One region of the Spongiibacter taiwanensis genome, then DNA from elsewhere that is predicted to be linked to it. Evidence: predicted binding sites of a transcription regulator. Region 1 holds the regulator's gene; the other holds the start of a gene.
The links. The regulator sigma-54, encoded in region 1, starts transcription at its own class of promoters, with help from an activator protein. The targets are predictions, from matches to a motif close to TGGCACANNNNTTGCNNT.
Positions count from the first base shown of each region.

Region 2: the regulator sigma-54 is predicted to act here: its motif matches at 2,429-2,446, upstream of NCG89_RS03170 (flagellar hook-length control protein FliK).

Region 1 covers NZ_CP098455.1:1,265,993-1,273,550, reverse strand. The annotation lists gene mgtE (magnesium transporter) at 1-1,031, opposite strand, end outside; gene NCG89_RS05930 (HPr family phosphocarrier protein) at 1,161-1,430, opposite strand; gene rapZ (RNase adapter RapZ) at 1,441-2,298, opposite strand; gene NCG89_RS05920 (PTS sugar transporter subunit IIA) at 2,316-2,765, opposite strand; gene hpf (ribosome hibernation-promoting factor, HPF/YfiA family) at 2,796-3,083, opposite strand; gene NCG89_RS05910 (RNA polymerase factor sigma-54) at 3,161-4,657, opposite strand; gene lptB (LPS export ABC transporter ATP-binding protein) at 4,829-5,554, opposite strand; gene lptA (lipopolysaccharide transport periplasmic protein LptA) at 5,554-6,123, opposite strand; gene lptC (LPS export ABC transporter periplasmic protein LptC) at 6,110-6,685, opposite strand; gene NCG89_RS05890 (KdsC family phosphatase) at 6,685-7,206, opposite strand; gene NCG89_RS05885 (KpsF/GutQ family sugar-phosphate isomerase) at 7,222-7,558, opposite strand, start outside.
Region 2 covers NZ_CP098455.1:650,601-658,158, forward strand. The annotation lists gene NCG89_RS03165 (hypothetical protein) at 1-728, opposite strand, end outside; gene NCG89_RS03170 (flagellar hook-length control protein FliK) at 1,091-2,314, opposite strand; gene fliJ (flagellar export protein FliJ) at 3,233-3,685, opposite strand; gene fliI (flagellar protein export ATPase FliI) at 3,682-5,037, opposite strand; gene NCG89_RS03185 (FliH/SctL family protein) at 5,030-5,791, opposite strand; gene fliG (flagellar motor switch protein FliG) at 5,825-6,835, opposite strand; gene fliF (flagellar basal-body MS-ring/collar protein FliF) at 6,822-7,558, opposite strand, start outside.

The DNA of each region.
Region 1 (7,558 bases):
CCGCGAATCACCACGGTGAGGGTCTGGGTGCCGGCCACGCCGCCCATGCTGGCGACGATGGGCATCAGCACGGCAAGGGCCACGACTTTTTCGATGGTGCCCTCGAACATATTGATCACCCCGGAGGCGATAAAGGCGGTGATCAGGTTGATACCCAGCCATACGGCCCGGCGGGGGGCGGTGGTCAGCACCGCAGCAAAGGTGTCTTCATCTTCGTCCAGGCCCGCCATACTCATCAGGGAGTGGTCGGACTCTTCCCGAATAACATCGACCACATCGTCGATGGTGATACGGCCGAGCAGGTTGTGTTCGGCATCGACAACTGGTGCGGAGACCCAGTCGTGGCGCTGGAACAGGGTGGCCACCTGGGCGGCGGGGAGGTCGGCCGGAATGGGCTCTACCTCGGTGTCCATTACCTCCCGCACGGTGACGTTGGGATCAGACACTAGCAGTTTGCGCAGGGACAGCAGGCCGATGTACTGGTCGTTGCGGTTCACCACAATCAGGCTGTCAGTCATCTCCGGCAAATTGTCATGGCGGCGCAGATAACGCAGGGCAACGTCCAGGGTGATGTTAGGCCGCACCGTGATGGTGTCGGTGTTCATCAGACCGCCGGCGCTGTCCTCGTCGTAGGACAATACGTGTTCGATCCGCAGCCGGTCCTGCTGGTCCATGGAGTCCAGCACTTCCCGGATGACCCGGTCTGGCAGTTGCTGGAGGATGTCGGCGATATCGTCGGCCTCCAGCCCCTCGGTCATGGCGGCCACTTCTTCGGCGTCCATTTGCCGCAGGAACTGACTCTGCACCTCATCGTTGAGGTACTGGAGAATGTCCCCCTCGTTTTCGATATCCACTAGCTGCCAGAGCACCGCCCGGACTTTCTGCGGGGTGGATTCAATGAGGTGGGCGGCATCCGCGGGAGGCAAGCCGTTGATCATGCGGCGAATCTGCAGGAAACCGCCACCGCTCAGGGCCTGATTAATGGCCTCGAGTTGGGATTCGGTGTAGTGCTGTTCTGCGCTTGCCGCCATAGGGCTCTCTGAAAATCTTGGGGGAGGGGCGTCGCCGGTGCGCCGCAGTGCAGAATTATCCTTGAAAGGGGTGTCGACAACAATCGAATCGCGGACCGATTGCCGGCTTAAAGTAGCAGTGCTGAGTGCTTATTCGCCTTCGTCAAAGCGGTTGTTGATTATTTCCACTAGCGCAGCCAGGGCTTTCTGCTCATCGTCGCCTTCGCAGCGAAGGGTCATTTCGGTGCCTTTGGTGGCGGCGAGCATCATGACGGCCATGATGCTTTTGCCGTCCACGGTGCGGCCGTTTACCTCGGCTTCAATCCGGGCGCTGAAAGCGCCCGCCGTGCCGACAAACTTTGCCGCCGCGCGGGCGTGCAGACCAAGCTTATTTATGATTGTTATCTTGGTTTCAACCATGCCAGTTCATCTATTGTTGCAGTTCGCGATGGCGAACTTGAAGGCCGGGGTGCTTGGGGAGAAGAGCACTGGCCAGTTTTTCCGCCATGTATACTGACCGATGCTGTCCGCCCGTGCAACCAATGGCAACGGTGAAGTAACTCCGGTTGCTGGCCTCGATTTTGGGCAGCCAATGGCCCAGGTAGGCGAGGATGTCGGCGTACATCTGCTGCACGTCGTCTTGCGCATCGAGGAAGTCAGCCACGGGCTGGTCGCGGCCCGTAAGACCGCGCAGTGCTTCGTCCCAGTGGGGATTGGGCAGCATGCGCAAGTCGTATACCTGGTCGGCATCAATGGGCAGGCCGCGCTTGAAACCAAAGGATTTTAGTTGAATCGCCAGGGTTGCTGCCTCGGCACCCAGAATACGGTCGCGGATCGCGCCGCGCAGGTCGTGGACCGTCATGTCGCTGCTGTCGATGGTCAGGGAGGCTTCCATCACGATGGGCTCCAGCAGCAAGGCCTCAAGCTTGATCGCGTCGGCCAGCGGCAGCGCCGAGCTGGTCAGCGGGTGACGGCGGCGCGTTTCGCTGAACCGTTTAATCAGTTTGTCTTCGGCGGCATCGAGAAACACGATGCGCAGATCGGCGTACTGGCGAACCTGGTCGCACAGTGATCTGAAGCGCTGTAGCTCGGTTTCGGAGTTGCGGGCGTCGATACACACCGCCACTTTCTGGTGGGCCTTGATGGGCTTTTGGGACAGTTCTCTGACCAGCTCGGGCAACAGCGCAATGGGAAGATTGTCGATGGCGTAAAAGCCTTCGTCTTCCAGCTGGTGCAGTGCGGTACTTTTGCCCGATCCGGAGCGGCCGCTAATGATGGTCAGTTGCATAGGCTGGCGCCCTTGGGTCAGTGAGCGATAGCTGCCTTAAAAAGGGCGGCAGCGTCTTCTGCCTGGCGCAGGCTGCGACGAAAACTCTCTTCGTTGAAGGCGGAGGCGAGGGCACCCAGCACTTTAACGTGCTCGTCGTGGGCCTCTGCCGGTACGATCAGGGCAAACACCAGGTCGACCGGTTGATCGTCAATGGATTCAAATTCGATGGCCTTTTCAAGGCGTACCAACAGGCCGGTAATACTTTCACAGCGGCTGCTGCGGCAATGGGGAATGGCCACCCCGTGGCCGATGCCGGTGCTGCCAAGGCGCTCCCGGGCAAGCAGGTCATTGAACAGCTCGTCGGGATCGTAGTTGTGATCGTCCTCGCTGATGAACTTGGCAACTTGTTCAAGGAGGCGTTTTTTGCTGTTAACGGACGTACCACAATGGGTACGTCCTTGGCTGAGGATGGAGTCTAGGTTCATGGTTATCGCAATCTGGTAGCAAAGCTGGCGCTAGCGAGCCAGGTGCTTTTCCTTGTGTTTGATGAGTTGCCGATCGAGCTTGTCGGTGAGACTGTCGATGGCGGCGTACATATCCTGTGACTCGCAGGTGGCGAACAGATCTGCGCCGGCAACATGGACAGTGGCTTCTGCCTTCTGGATTAACTTTTCGACCGTCAGGGTGACGTCGGTATTGGTAATGTTGTCGAAATGTCGCTGCAGCTTGGAAAGCTTGTTGTTAACGTAGTCGCGGAGAGCGGGGGTAACTTCTACGTGATGACCACTAACAGTTATCTGCATATTTTTGCTCCTTCATCGCTGTAAGCAATCAGCGCCTCCCGGCGCGCAAGTGACGGTCGCGACCTGAGTCGCGGCCACTATACCAGCCGCTTCCGCTCGTTTGAGGGCGGAATGACCAGTGATTCCCGATATTTCGCAATGGTTCGCCGGGCCACTTGAATGCCCTGGTCAGCCAGCAGTTCGGTAATTTTGCTGTCGCTGAGGGGCTTTCTGGGATTTTCGGCCGCAACCAATTTCTTGATGAGCGCCCGAATGGCGGTGGATGAGCATTCCCCGCCGGTGTCGGTGGACACATGGCTGGAGAAAAAGAACTTCAGTTCGAAAATGCCGCGGGGGGTGTGCATGTATTTTTGGGTGGTGACCCGGGAAATGGTGGATTCGTGCATGCCTACGGCCTCGGCGATATCGTGCAGAACGAGAGGCTTCATTGCCTCCTCACCATATTCTAGAAATCCCCGCTGGTATTCAACAATCTTGCTGGCCACTTTCATCAGTGTTTCGTTGCGACTTTGCAGGCTTTTGATGAACCAGCGAGCCTCCTGCAGATTGTCGCGAATGTAGTCGTTGTCGTTGCTGTTGCTACTTTGCCGTGCCAGCGCCGCGTAATGGGAGTTGATCTGGATTTTGGGGGCGATGTCCGGGTTCAGCTCCACCAGCCAGCGGCCTTCCTTTTTGCTGACGAACACATCCGGGACCACATATTCCGTTTCGCTGCCACCGATGGCGTCGCCAGGAGTGGGGTTCAGCGACTGGATCAGCTTGAGGATTTCCTTGAGCTGATCTTCCTTGATGCGACAGCGGCGCATGATCTGGTTGTAATCCCGGTTGCCCAATTGGGCCATGTACTGGCCGACCACTAGCAGCGCTTCCTCCCGCCAGGGCGTTTCCGGGGGCAACTGGCGCAGCTGGATCAGCAGGCATTCCTGGAGGTCGCGGCCGCCGACCCCAGGGGGATCAAAATTCTGGATAAGGCGTAATACCGCCTGTACTTCTTCGGCTTCAATATCTTCATTGTCGAAGCTCTCGACCAGATCCTCCACCGACACGGTGAGCCGGCCCTTCTCGTCGATGGCATCAACAATAGCATCGGCGATCAACTGATCGATATCAGAGAGACGGCTGAGGTTCAGCTGCCAGCGCAAGTGGTCCTGCAGGGAGTCGGAGCTACCCTGGCGAAAGTCATTGCTGAACTCGCTGTCGTCGGCTGGCCCGAGGGAGGCGCTGCCGCTGCTTTGGTAAACATCATCCCACTGGCTGTCGACGGGCAGATCTTCCGGGATTTCGCTGCGCTCGGCCCAGCTGTCGTCGCTGCTGGCGGAGGTTTCTTTAGTCTCTTCTGTCTGGCTGCGTTCAGCGGTGGTGGATTCTGGCGCCGCGGCGGGGGTGTTCTGCTGGGCGGGTTCGCCTTCTGGGGTGTCATCCTCGCCGATTTCCAGTAGTGGATTGGAATCCAGAGCCGACTGAATTTCTTGCTGAAGATCGAGGGTGGAAAGTTGAAGTAAACGAATCGCCTGTTGCAGCTGCGGGGTCATGGTCAGCTGCTGGCCAACCTTGAGCTGGAGCGATTGTTTCATAAGCAGTGGCTTCTACAACATTAAGAAGGTAACGCGAGCACATTGTGCTCTACCAGAGGGCGGGATGCCCAAGCATTCTACGACGGGCAGTGCCCTCGAATGTCCAACTTGAGTGTAGACGCCTCTCTCGATCCCTGCAATAGCTGTGCCGAATCAAAAATCTGGCAGAAATTAAAGTGTAAATTTGTCGCCTAGGTAAATTTCCCGGACGATCTCGCTATTTAGCACGGTGTTCGCATCGCCTTCGGCGACGATTCTGCCTTCACCGACAATGTAGGCTTTTTCGCAGATGTGCAGGGTTTCCCGGACGTTGTGATCGGTGATCAGCACGCCGATACCCCGGGCCTGCAGGTGACGGATGATTTGCTGGATATCGTTGACGGAAATGGGGTCAACTCCGGCAAAGGGTTCGTCGAGCAGGATGAAGCTGGGCTCGGTGGCCAGGGCCCGGGCGATCTCGACCCGGCGACGTTCACCGCCAGACAGGGTCATGCCCTTGGATTTGCGGATATGGGTGATGTGAAATTCCTGCAGCAGCGCTTCGAGTTTTTCCTTGCGCTGGCTGCGATTCAGGTCTTTGCGTGTTTCGAGAATTGCCATGATGTTGTCGGCGACGCTCAATTTGCGAAAAATCGACGCTTCCTGAGGCAGGTAGCCTACGCCACATTGGGCCCGGCCATGGACGGACATGGGAGTAAGGTCGCGATCGTCCAACGTTATACGACCACGGTCGGCGTTCACAATCCCGACAATCATGTAAAAGCAGGTGGTTTTGCCCGCGCCATTGGGACCCAGCAAGCCGACAATTTCGCCGCTGCGGATGCTCAGCGAGACGTCCCGAATAATCTGCCGCCCTTTATAGGCCTTGGCGAGGTTGTGCGCGTTCAGAACCGGCATTAGGGCGAAGTCTCTCCGTCGTTGTCGTCATTGACCGGGGTGTTTTGTTTGCCACCCTGGGAGTTGACCTCGCCATTGCTCTGGGGTTGCAGGGTCATTCTCACCCGGCCGTTTTCTGCGGCACTGCCTCCGTCGGCGACAACGGTTTGTTTTTTGCCGCTATACACCACTCGATCACCGCTGATTTTTGAGCCCTGATGGGTGATGCTGGCATTTTGCTGAAGCAGAATTTCCTCGTCGGCCAGGCGGTATTCAATGGTGCCGGCGCTGGCAACCACTACGCCTTCACCGGCTCTGGGTTGTTGTTCGAATTTGGCCGGGTTGCCCTGAGCGATCACTTTTTCGACTTTGCGATCACTCTCGACAATGGTGAGTTTGTCGGCCTGAATTTTCAGGGTGCCCTGGGACATCTTCACGTTGCCACTGTAGATGCCCTGATTGTTTTCATAGGTGGCGCGATCTGAGCTGAGATTGATGGCCTGATTGCGGTCATCGGGCAAGGCGTGCAGGGGCGCAACGTTGAGCGTCGACATGGCTATCGCGGCGGCCAACAGTTTAGCGGGGCGCATAATGCCCCCTGACGTTATCAAGGAGTTCTACCCGCTCTTCTCGCAGCGACGCGTACATGCCGGTGGCTTTTGTGGTGCCGTTGGGCAGGAGCAGTGTGAGGGCTTGGTCGGTGCTGACTTCACTTTCTTGCAGGTCGATTTTCAACACGTTGGTTCTTATTTCAGCTTGTCTGATCAATTCGCGCACGACCACATCCTGGTTGAGCTGCAGGTGCTGGCCGCTACTGTTCAGGCGACCCTCTGTGGCGGTGGCAGTCCACGGGCGCTGCTCGGCGATATTCCCTAAATAAGAGGGTTCTTGCAAGCGCACAGAGCCATCTGAAATGTAACGTTCGGCGCTGACGGCCCGCCAACGGTAGGCCACGGCGCCATCTTCCCGGTATTTGATGCCCTCAATGCCTTCAAGGTAGGAATCCACATCCGGGGTGGGGTCAAAACGCTCGACAATGCTCAGCTTGCCGCTCTCGCTGAACTGCGTGAGGTAAAGGTAGGTACCCCCCAGCGCGGCCAGTGCCGAGAGCACTGACAATGCAGCGAAATTGAACCCCCGGCGCTTGGCCATTATAGAAACTGCTCCCAGGCGGCATTGAGTTTCCCTTGGGCTTTTAGCAGCAACTCGCAGACTTCCCGTATGGCGCCTTGTCCGCCTCTGGCATCGGTCTGCCAATCGGCGTGGCGGGCGACAAAGCTGTGACCATTGGCAACGGTGATCCCCAGACCAGCAGCAACAATGGCAGACAGGTCGGGCAAGTCGTCGCCCACATAGGCAATTTCGCTTAGCTCCAGGCCAAGATCGCTGCGCAATTCGGTCAGGGCTACCAGCTTGTCCTCGCGGCCCTGGTAGATCAGGTCGATTTTCAGTTCAGCGGCGCGCCGGGCCAGTAGCTGGGAGCTGCGGCCGGTGATGATTGCCGGTCGAATGCCGGCCTCTCTCACCAGTTTGATGCCCAACCCGTCCAGAATACTGAAGGCTTTGATTTCTTCACCGCTGTTGCCGAAGTACAGGCTGCCGTCGGTCAGGACGCCATCCACGTCCATGGCCAGCAGTTTAATGAGTTTGGCCTTTTCGATTACCGCGTGCACAGTCGGCTTCTCCGTTTAGGCAACGCCTGCTTTGAGCAGGTCATGGGTGTGAATGACGCCAACCGGGCGGCGCTGGTCATCGACGGCGACCAGTACAGTAATTTTGTGATCTTCCATAATGCGCAATGCCTCCGCGGCCATGGTGCCCGGCTTGATAGTGCGGCCGTTGCGGGTCATTACCTGTTCAATGGGAGCGTTGCGAATATCGCTGCCGCTATCAATGGCCCGGCGTAGGTCGCCGTCAGTGAAAATGCCCTGCAGCACGCCGTCATCGTCAACCACGGTGGTCATGCCAAGTGCTTTGCTGCTGATTTCCAGCAGGGCACCGCTGAGGGCTGTGCCGAGTTTTACC
Region 2 (7,558 bases), 620 kb from region 1:
AATCGGCCAGCCTGATCACCAATGGCCCTGTCCAACTCACTTATACGCTGCGGGTCTGTGCTCTGCTCCCTCTGCCGGGAAAGCGCATTCATGGCATTTTGCGCACGGAATCTTGCTAGCGACCACAGGTTAATTTTTGACTCGTCGGCGATCCACACTTCACTGACAACGTGAGCGGAGTGCTGCTGGCTTTCAAAAAGATCGCGCAAAATCGACTGAGCACGCTCCGCCGGGAGAAAAGATGACTTATCCCCCTCCCTCGAAAACAGCAGCTTTCCCCATGCTGGGCTGGCAGGAACGGTAAAACTGGGTGCTTCACTAGCAGCTTCCGACATCACACCCGGATCACAAGCCAGTAAATAACCACTTTTCAGCTTGAAAATGAGTTTGGGGCTGTAAAAATCCAGATCACGCTGAACACTCGCGGGGAGCAGGTCTACCGGAAATTTATGGACACTTGCCTCGCCGCTACTGTGATCGTATATCTCATCTAGCCACCATGTCGCCGGGCAGTAGACCAACGGCTCTCCCATTAACGTCGTCAGCGCCAGATGGACGCGCATGCCCACCATGACCGAAAACTGGCTGTCCTCATGCCGCACGATGCGCTTGCTGAATCCCGGACTCTGACTGCTATCGGTAAGGTCGGTGTATTTATCCCCGGCAAAGCTCAAACAGGCAGAAAAAATCAGGGTAAAACAGAAAACGACTTTGCTTGGGGAGCTCACTCACTGGCCCTTATGGGTTCCTTATCTTTGCAACAGTTTACAAAACTACCGCTGTAAAAGGGGATAATGATGCAAGCGGCCGACACAATCGCATTTTTGCATGGAGCACTAGTGGTCCGTGCGGCAAATACGGTTACGCTGAGCCACAGCACAAGGGGTTTTGGCAAGGCGCAGTCCGCAGGGAATGGCCCGGCCCTTTGCAAGGGCTGCAACGCAGTCCAAAATCCCTTGTGCTGCGGCCCTTCGGGAGCGCCTGTGCGGGCGCGCCCGCCTTGCTAAGGACTGGGCCATTAGAGGCGAAACCGCCTCGGTTCGCACCCACACAGACGCTCTGAGTGTGACCTTATTTGCCGCACGGACCACTAAGCGTAATCATCCACCCCACCGGCCCGACTCAGTACCACATTACGCAATACTTCGCCTTCGCCATTGCCCCCCATGTTGCCCTGCTGATCACCCCGCGCGCCCGGATTATTGCCACCTTGACCGGTCGCGGCGTTCTGGCCTTGTCCCTGACCCTGGGCGAGACTGGCGTTAGCATTCTGGTTCATCAGGCTGACTTTTACATCGTCCAGGCGCAGGCCCTGCTGTTCAAAGCCCTGCGTCAAACGCGGCAACATTCGCTCCACCAGCTCACTGGTCTCAGCGTGCTGAGTTTGAAACTGCACACGGCTGCTATCGCCATCGAGGCTGATCTGCACTTGAATACTGCCCAGTTCTTCGGGGTGTAGTTGCACGGTGGCCGTGTGAACCCCGTTGTTCATCATATAACCCACCCGGGCTGCCATTGCCTGACTCCAGGCGGGGTCAGTGACCGCGTTCTGGCTCACGGTGAACATGGCTGGCGCTTTGGTTTGGGCCGAGTTTTGCGCACCACGCAGATCCCGCATCAAGCTGGCCAGTTCAATATCACTGTCGGCCTTCTCGGTGATAGCACCGACTTTTTCATCGCTGGTGGTTTCGCCGCTTTGCTGGACAAGGGCCTGACGGAAGCCCTCGGCGGTGGTCATTGCCTCGGGTTTGGCTAACGCCGTATCACCAAAGGCCAGCGTACCCTGGCTGGGTGCCTTGTCCGGGGTGGCTCCCGTCAGTTGGTTCAGCGCCGCCTTGGCATCGGCCGTCTTCAAGCTGCCAGGCTCACCATGGGCTTCAGCCGCCGCTCCGGTGACCGAATCGCCAGCGGTCCTTTTGGCAACCATTTGCTGCAGCATCGCCGAGAGCGCCAAACCCGACTCCGCCACGTCGTCACCCTCTGCTGCCATCTCGCCGTTCAGCGCAGTACCAACGCCCTGAGGCTGGCTGGCCAGCAAGGACTGCAACTGCGGCAATCCCTTGCCGCCGAGAGGAAAGCCCTCACCGTCGCCCAAGGCAACCTCCGATAGCAAGGATTCGGCCGACAAGGCCTCGCCCTGCTCTTGGCTGAATTGGGCCAATGCTTGGGCCTGAATGGCGGCGAAATCCTGGGGCTGACCGCCCAGCAAACTCAGCTGCTGTGCGGTAAACAGTTGATTAAAAGGGGTTTCTGCCGCGCTGGCCGCGCCCGAAGGGGCGCCTTTGCCAAGCAGGGACTCAAAGATATTACTCACTGAAATGGCCGGAGTTTGCATCGTGCAATTGCCTCTAACAGAGTTTGCGTTAGGGCCGCCAAAGCCCGTTGAAGGGGGCCAAAAGCGGCAAAATTAGGTGACTCTTTAGGGTTTAGAGCAAAGGCTGTGCCAGCGGCTTATCATAATCGGTAGCACCCCAGAAATTTGAGTGTGGCTGTGTAGGTTGGTTAAGGCGTTTTTTGGTCAGACACCGGAGCGCTAACGCGCTAGATGACCCGTATGGCGTCTCGCGACTGAATGGCACTTAATTAAACCTGTCATCCCCGCAAAGGCGCACTACTGTGCAGAATCATTTTTAGGTCGTCATGCTCGCGAACGCGGGCATCCAGAAAACCCGGCTACGTTAGCAAACATACTGGATACCCGCGTTCGCGGGTATGACGATATCCGGTGCTATCGTTGCAGGATTCCCACGTGCGCGGGTACGACGATATTTCGGTAACCCCTCCAGACGGTCGTACATTCAGGCTTTGGTAAATCAAGTCTCGTCGCGGAAGATTCTGTTTCTACTTTAAGCCAGTCATCCCCGAGAAGGCGCACTACTGAGCGGAATCATTTTTAGGTGGTCATGCTCGCGAATGCGGTCATCCAGAAAACCCGGCTACGTTAGCAAACATACTGGATACCCGCGTGCGCGGGTACGACGATATTTCAGCCCAAAGTACTGGGCACCCACGTGCGCGGGTACACTGATATTTCAGCAAAACCTGGATTCCCGCCTTCGCGGGAACGACAATTTGGGCAATATTTATCTAAAGTAAGTGCCATCCGTCTCGCATCTTGCATCTCCCGCCTTGCATCTCCCGTCCAGCATCTCCCGCCCAAAAAAAGCCCGAGGCAACGAATCACCCCGGGCTCTCTTACCACGTCACTGCGTCCGACGTCAGACCAAAGCCACTACAGCACCGGCATGCTCCGATTCCACAGGAAGCGCTGCGCGGCCATATCATCTGCCACAAACTGCTCCCGGCGATCCGCCTCTTGGGCTTCACTCTGCTGATAGCGTTCGGTCAGCTTTTCCAGGCTCATGCTGCGTTGGCGAGTGCTCATCCACTGCTGGCGTTCACCCTGCATATTGCGCTCAGCCTTATCCACCTGTTCCTGCTGCATGCCGATGGCGGTGGCGAGCTTGCTCATAAACTGTCGAGTTTCCTGCAACCGCCGCAGATCCAGTCCAGCACCGGCGGCACTGCTCGCAGCGCTGTACTCGCGGTAATACTGTTTCAGTTCATCCAGTTTGCGGCGTTGCTTGTTGGCGTTGCGCTGACTCGCGGCAAATCGCTCGGCGGCTTGCTGCTCCGCTTTGTCAGCCAGCTTCAACACACTGTCCATGCGCTCGGATTTTTTCATTCAGTTCCACTCACCAGTAGACTTAACTCATCCAGGCTTCGATCAAAGGTTTCTGATTCGTCGTAGGCCTGTTGCAGAAACCCGCTAATTTTGGGCCACAAACTGACCGCTTCATCCAATCGGGCATCACTGCCCCGCTGGTAGGCCCCAATGGTAATGAGGTCCCGGTTTTGCTGGTACAGCGAGTACATCTGCCGGAAATAGCGCACCGTATCCTGGTGGCCCTTTTCGGTGATGTCGTTCATTGCCCGGCTCACCGACTTTTCAATATCTATTGCTGGAAAATGCCCGGCATCGGCCAGCGCTCTGGACAGCACGATATGACCGTCCAATATCGCCCTGGCGGAATCCACGATGGGGTCGTTCTGATCGTCCCCTTCGGCCAGCACCGTGTAGAACGCAGTGATGGACCCTCCGCCAGCCTCGCCATTTCCAGCGCGCTCTACCAGTGCCGGTAAGCGGGCAAACACCGACGGCGGGTAGCCCTTGGTGGCGGGCGGTTCACCCACGGCCAGTGCAATCTCTCGTTGAGCTTGGGCGAAGCGGGTCAGCGAATCCATTAGTAATAACACTTGCTTACCCTGGTCCCGAAAGTGCTCAGCAATCGAGGTGGCCAGCCATGCCGCCCGCATCCGCATCAGCGGCGGGTGATCTGCAGGGGTCGCCACCACCACCGCCCGGCGCATTTCTTCCGGGCCCAGAATACTGTCGATAAATTCTTTGACTTCCCGGCCGCGCTCACCAATCAGGGCAACCACCACCACATCGGCGCTGGTAAAGCGGGTCATCATGCCCAGCAGCACACTCTTGCCCACGCCGCTGCCGGCAAACAGGCCCAGGCGCTGACCGCGACCTACTGTGAGCAGGGAATTGATTGCCCTAACCCCCACATCGAGGGGCTGCCGAATCGGCTGTCTGGACAGGGGGTTAATCGGCTCCCCCGACAATGGCCGGCTGGCGCTGCAGTGCAAGCTGCCCCGGCCATCCAGGGGCCGCCCGGCGCCGTCGAGCACGCGGCCCAACAGGCCGTCGCCAACCGGCACGTCGGAGCCTTTTTCAATGGGAATCACCCGGGCGTTGGGCATGACACCGCGCAACTCGCCGGTGGGCATGAGTAGCAGTTTGTCGTTAGCAAAGCCGACGACTTCGGTTTCCAGCCAGTTGCCATCCACCGTCTCAACCATGCAATACCCACCAACTGCTGACTTACAGCCAACCGCTTCGAGCATGGTGCCAACGACCCGCTTGAGCTTGCCTTCGACCCGGGTTTGGCCGACATCACCCAGCCGCTGCCGGTAGCCCGCTATCCGCTGGGCCAGACTGCCGCCATCGCTGTGACTGAACTCAGTCATCAACCCGGCCCCCAGACACGAAAGGAGAATTTGCAAAGGCTTGTCGCAGAATGGCCGCTAAGCGGGTTTCCAGCCGCTCATCAACTCGGGAGTTGTCATTGGCCAGCATAAAGCCACCGGGGCTGATGTTGGCGTCCTCGACAAACTGCCAGTTGCCCTCAGCAACCTCGCCGCTCTGGGCAAAATGCTGCTGCAGCGTATCGACATCGGCCGGGTGCAGATGAATTTCCAAACCGCCCCCCGCACCGGGGAGCATCGCGGTGGCCGCCTGAATTTGCTCATGAAGCCATTCGGGGTGCTGCTGCAATTCGTGACGCAGAAGCTGCGCCGCCAGGCCCACGCTTAAGCCAATGACTTCCCGCTCCAGGGATTCATCCAACTGCCCGGCGACATTACGCAAAGCCGCAATGGTGTTTTGCAGCTGCTGGCTTTGTTGGGCCAACAAATTGTGTGCCTCTTGCTGGCCCCGCCGGAGCCCTTCCTCATAACCTTGCTGCTGGGCCTGCTGGCGCAGGGCATCAAGCTCACTTTGGTGGTTTTGTTGGCGCTGGGCTTGGGTTTGGGCGTGCGCAGTCGAAGCGGCGTGAGACGAAGACCCTGCCGCGGCTTTGGCGGCTACCGCCCCCAGGTCAGCCGGCACCCAGGGGCGCACATCGCCCTGCAGCGAGGGCCGCTCTGCCTGAGCCACCGCCTCGACAGGCTGGTCGTCCCCCTCAATGCGCCGGGGAGACCAACGCTCAAAGGTCTCGGTCACGAGTATCGCCCTGACAATGCCCGTGGCGTTGGCTTACACATAATCGTCGCCACCTTTGCCCAGATCGATCTGACCGCTCTCTGCCAGTTTTCTGGCGATGGCCAAAATTTCTTTCTGGGCCTCTTCCACTTCACTGATTTTGATCGGGCCGCGGGCTTCCATATCCTCAATAATCATCTCCTTGGCGCGCTTGGACATGTTATTCAGAATCTTGTCGCGCACCCGCTCTTCAGCGCCTTTCAAGGCGATGGGCAGAATATCTGAGGGCACTTCCCGCAGCAGCATCTGAATGCCCTTGTCGGCAATATCCATCAGATTGCTGAACACAAACATCAGGTCCTGAATACGATCAGACAGGGCTTCATCCGCCTTGGCCAGGGCCTCGAGCACCCGGGTCTCTGAATCGGCATCCAGCGAGTTAATGATGCTGGCCGCCGTCATGGCGCCATCAACCGTACTGGTCTTGAAGGAGGCCGACACCGACAGTTTTTTCTTGAGCACATCCTGCAGCTGCTTCATGGCCGCCTGGGGGATGGTCTGCATGGTGGCAATGCGCATCACCACGTTTTCCTGAAGATCCGTGGGTAACGCTTTGAGCACTTTCGCCGCCTGCTCCTTGGCCAGATGGGCCAGGGTAATAGCAATGATCTGGGGGTGCTCGTCTTTGAGCATCTGCACCAGCGCCTCAGTTTCAAGCCAGCGCAGCGAATCGATTTCGAGGGCCTGCTCCTGGCCCAACACCCGGTCAGCCAGGGTTGCGCCCTTCTGTTCGCCAAGCGTATTGGTGAGCACCTTGCGGACATAGTTAGACACCCCCACACCGAGGGTATTTTCCGAGGACAGGGCCCGGTGAAACTCATTGACTACCGATTCGGCTTTGCGGTTGTCCACATCGCGGATAGACGCCATCGCCGAGCCGATTTTTTCGACATCCACCGCGTCCACATGCTTGAGCACCTTGGCCGCCTGGTCTTCACCCAACATCAGTAGCAGAAGCGCCGCTTTCTCACTGCCCGCTACTGTCATCGCATTAAGACTCGCCATTTTCTGCCACCCACCGTTTTACCACCTGTGCCACTCGCCGGGGGTCTTGCTCTGCCGCCGCCCGAACATCATTCATTTTTTGCTCAAAGGCCGGTGCTCCCGGCCCCGCCAGCGCCGCTACCGGGCGCTGCATCACTTCACCGCTGAGGCCATCCTCTTCGCCACGGGGCAAGGCCGGTGGCGGCTGATTGGCCTGCATCAGATTGCGCAGGGCTGGGCGAATGACGGTGAAGACAATGATCAACACCGCAAGCCCTGCCAGAATCTGCTTGATTAAACTGGCGAACCAGGGCTGCTCCCAAAAGCCGGGAGCCGACACTTCTTCAAGCTCCGCGGTTTCCATGCGGAAATCCGCCGACATGACCGTCACCCGATCACCGCGCTCGCCATCAAAACCCACCGCATCTTTTACCAGCGAAGTCAGCTGGCCAATCTCTGCCTCGCTCAAGGGCTGGGAGATCACCTGCCCCTCTTCGTTGGTAATCCGTTTGTTGTCCACCACCACGGCCACCGACAGACGGCGAATCATGCCGCTGGAGCTCACGGTGTGGTTGAGCACCCGCTCAATTTCGTAGTTGCGCACCACCGAACGAGTACCGTTCACGTCGCCATTGTCGGCACCCTTCGTGCCGGCCATCGGCGGCTGATTACTCAGGGCACCGGGCACGCCGGCGGCATTAGCGGGGTCACCATCAAGGGGGCCGCGCTCATTGATCTGTTCAC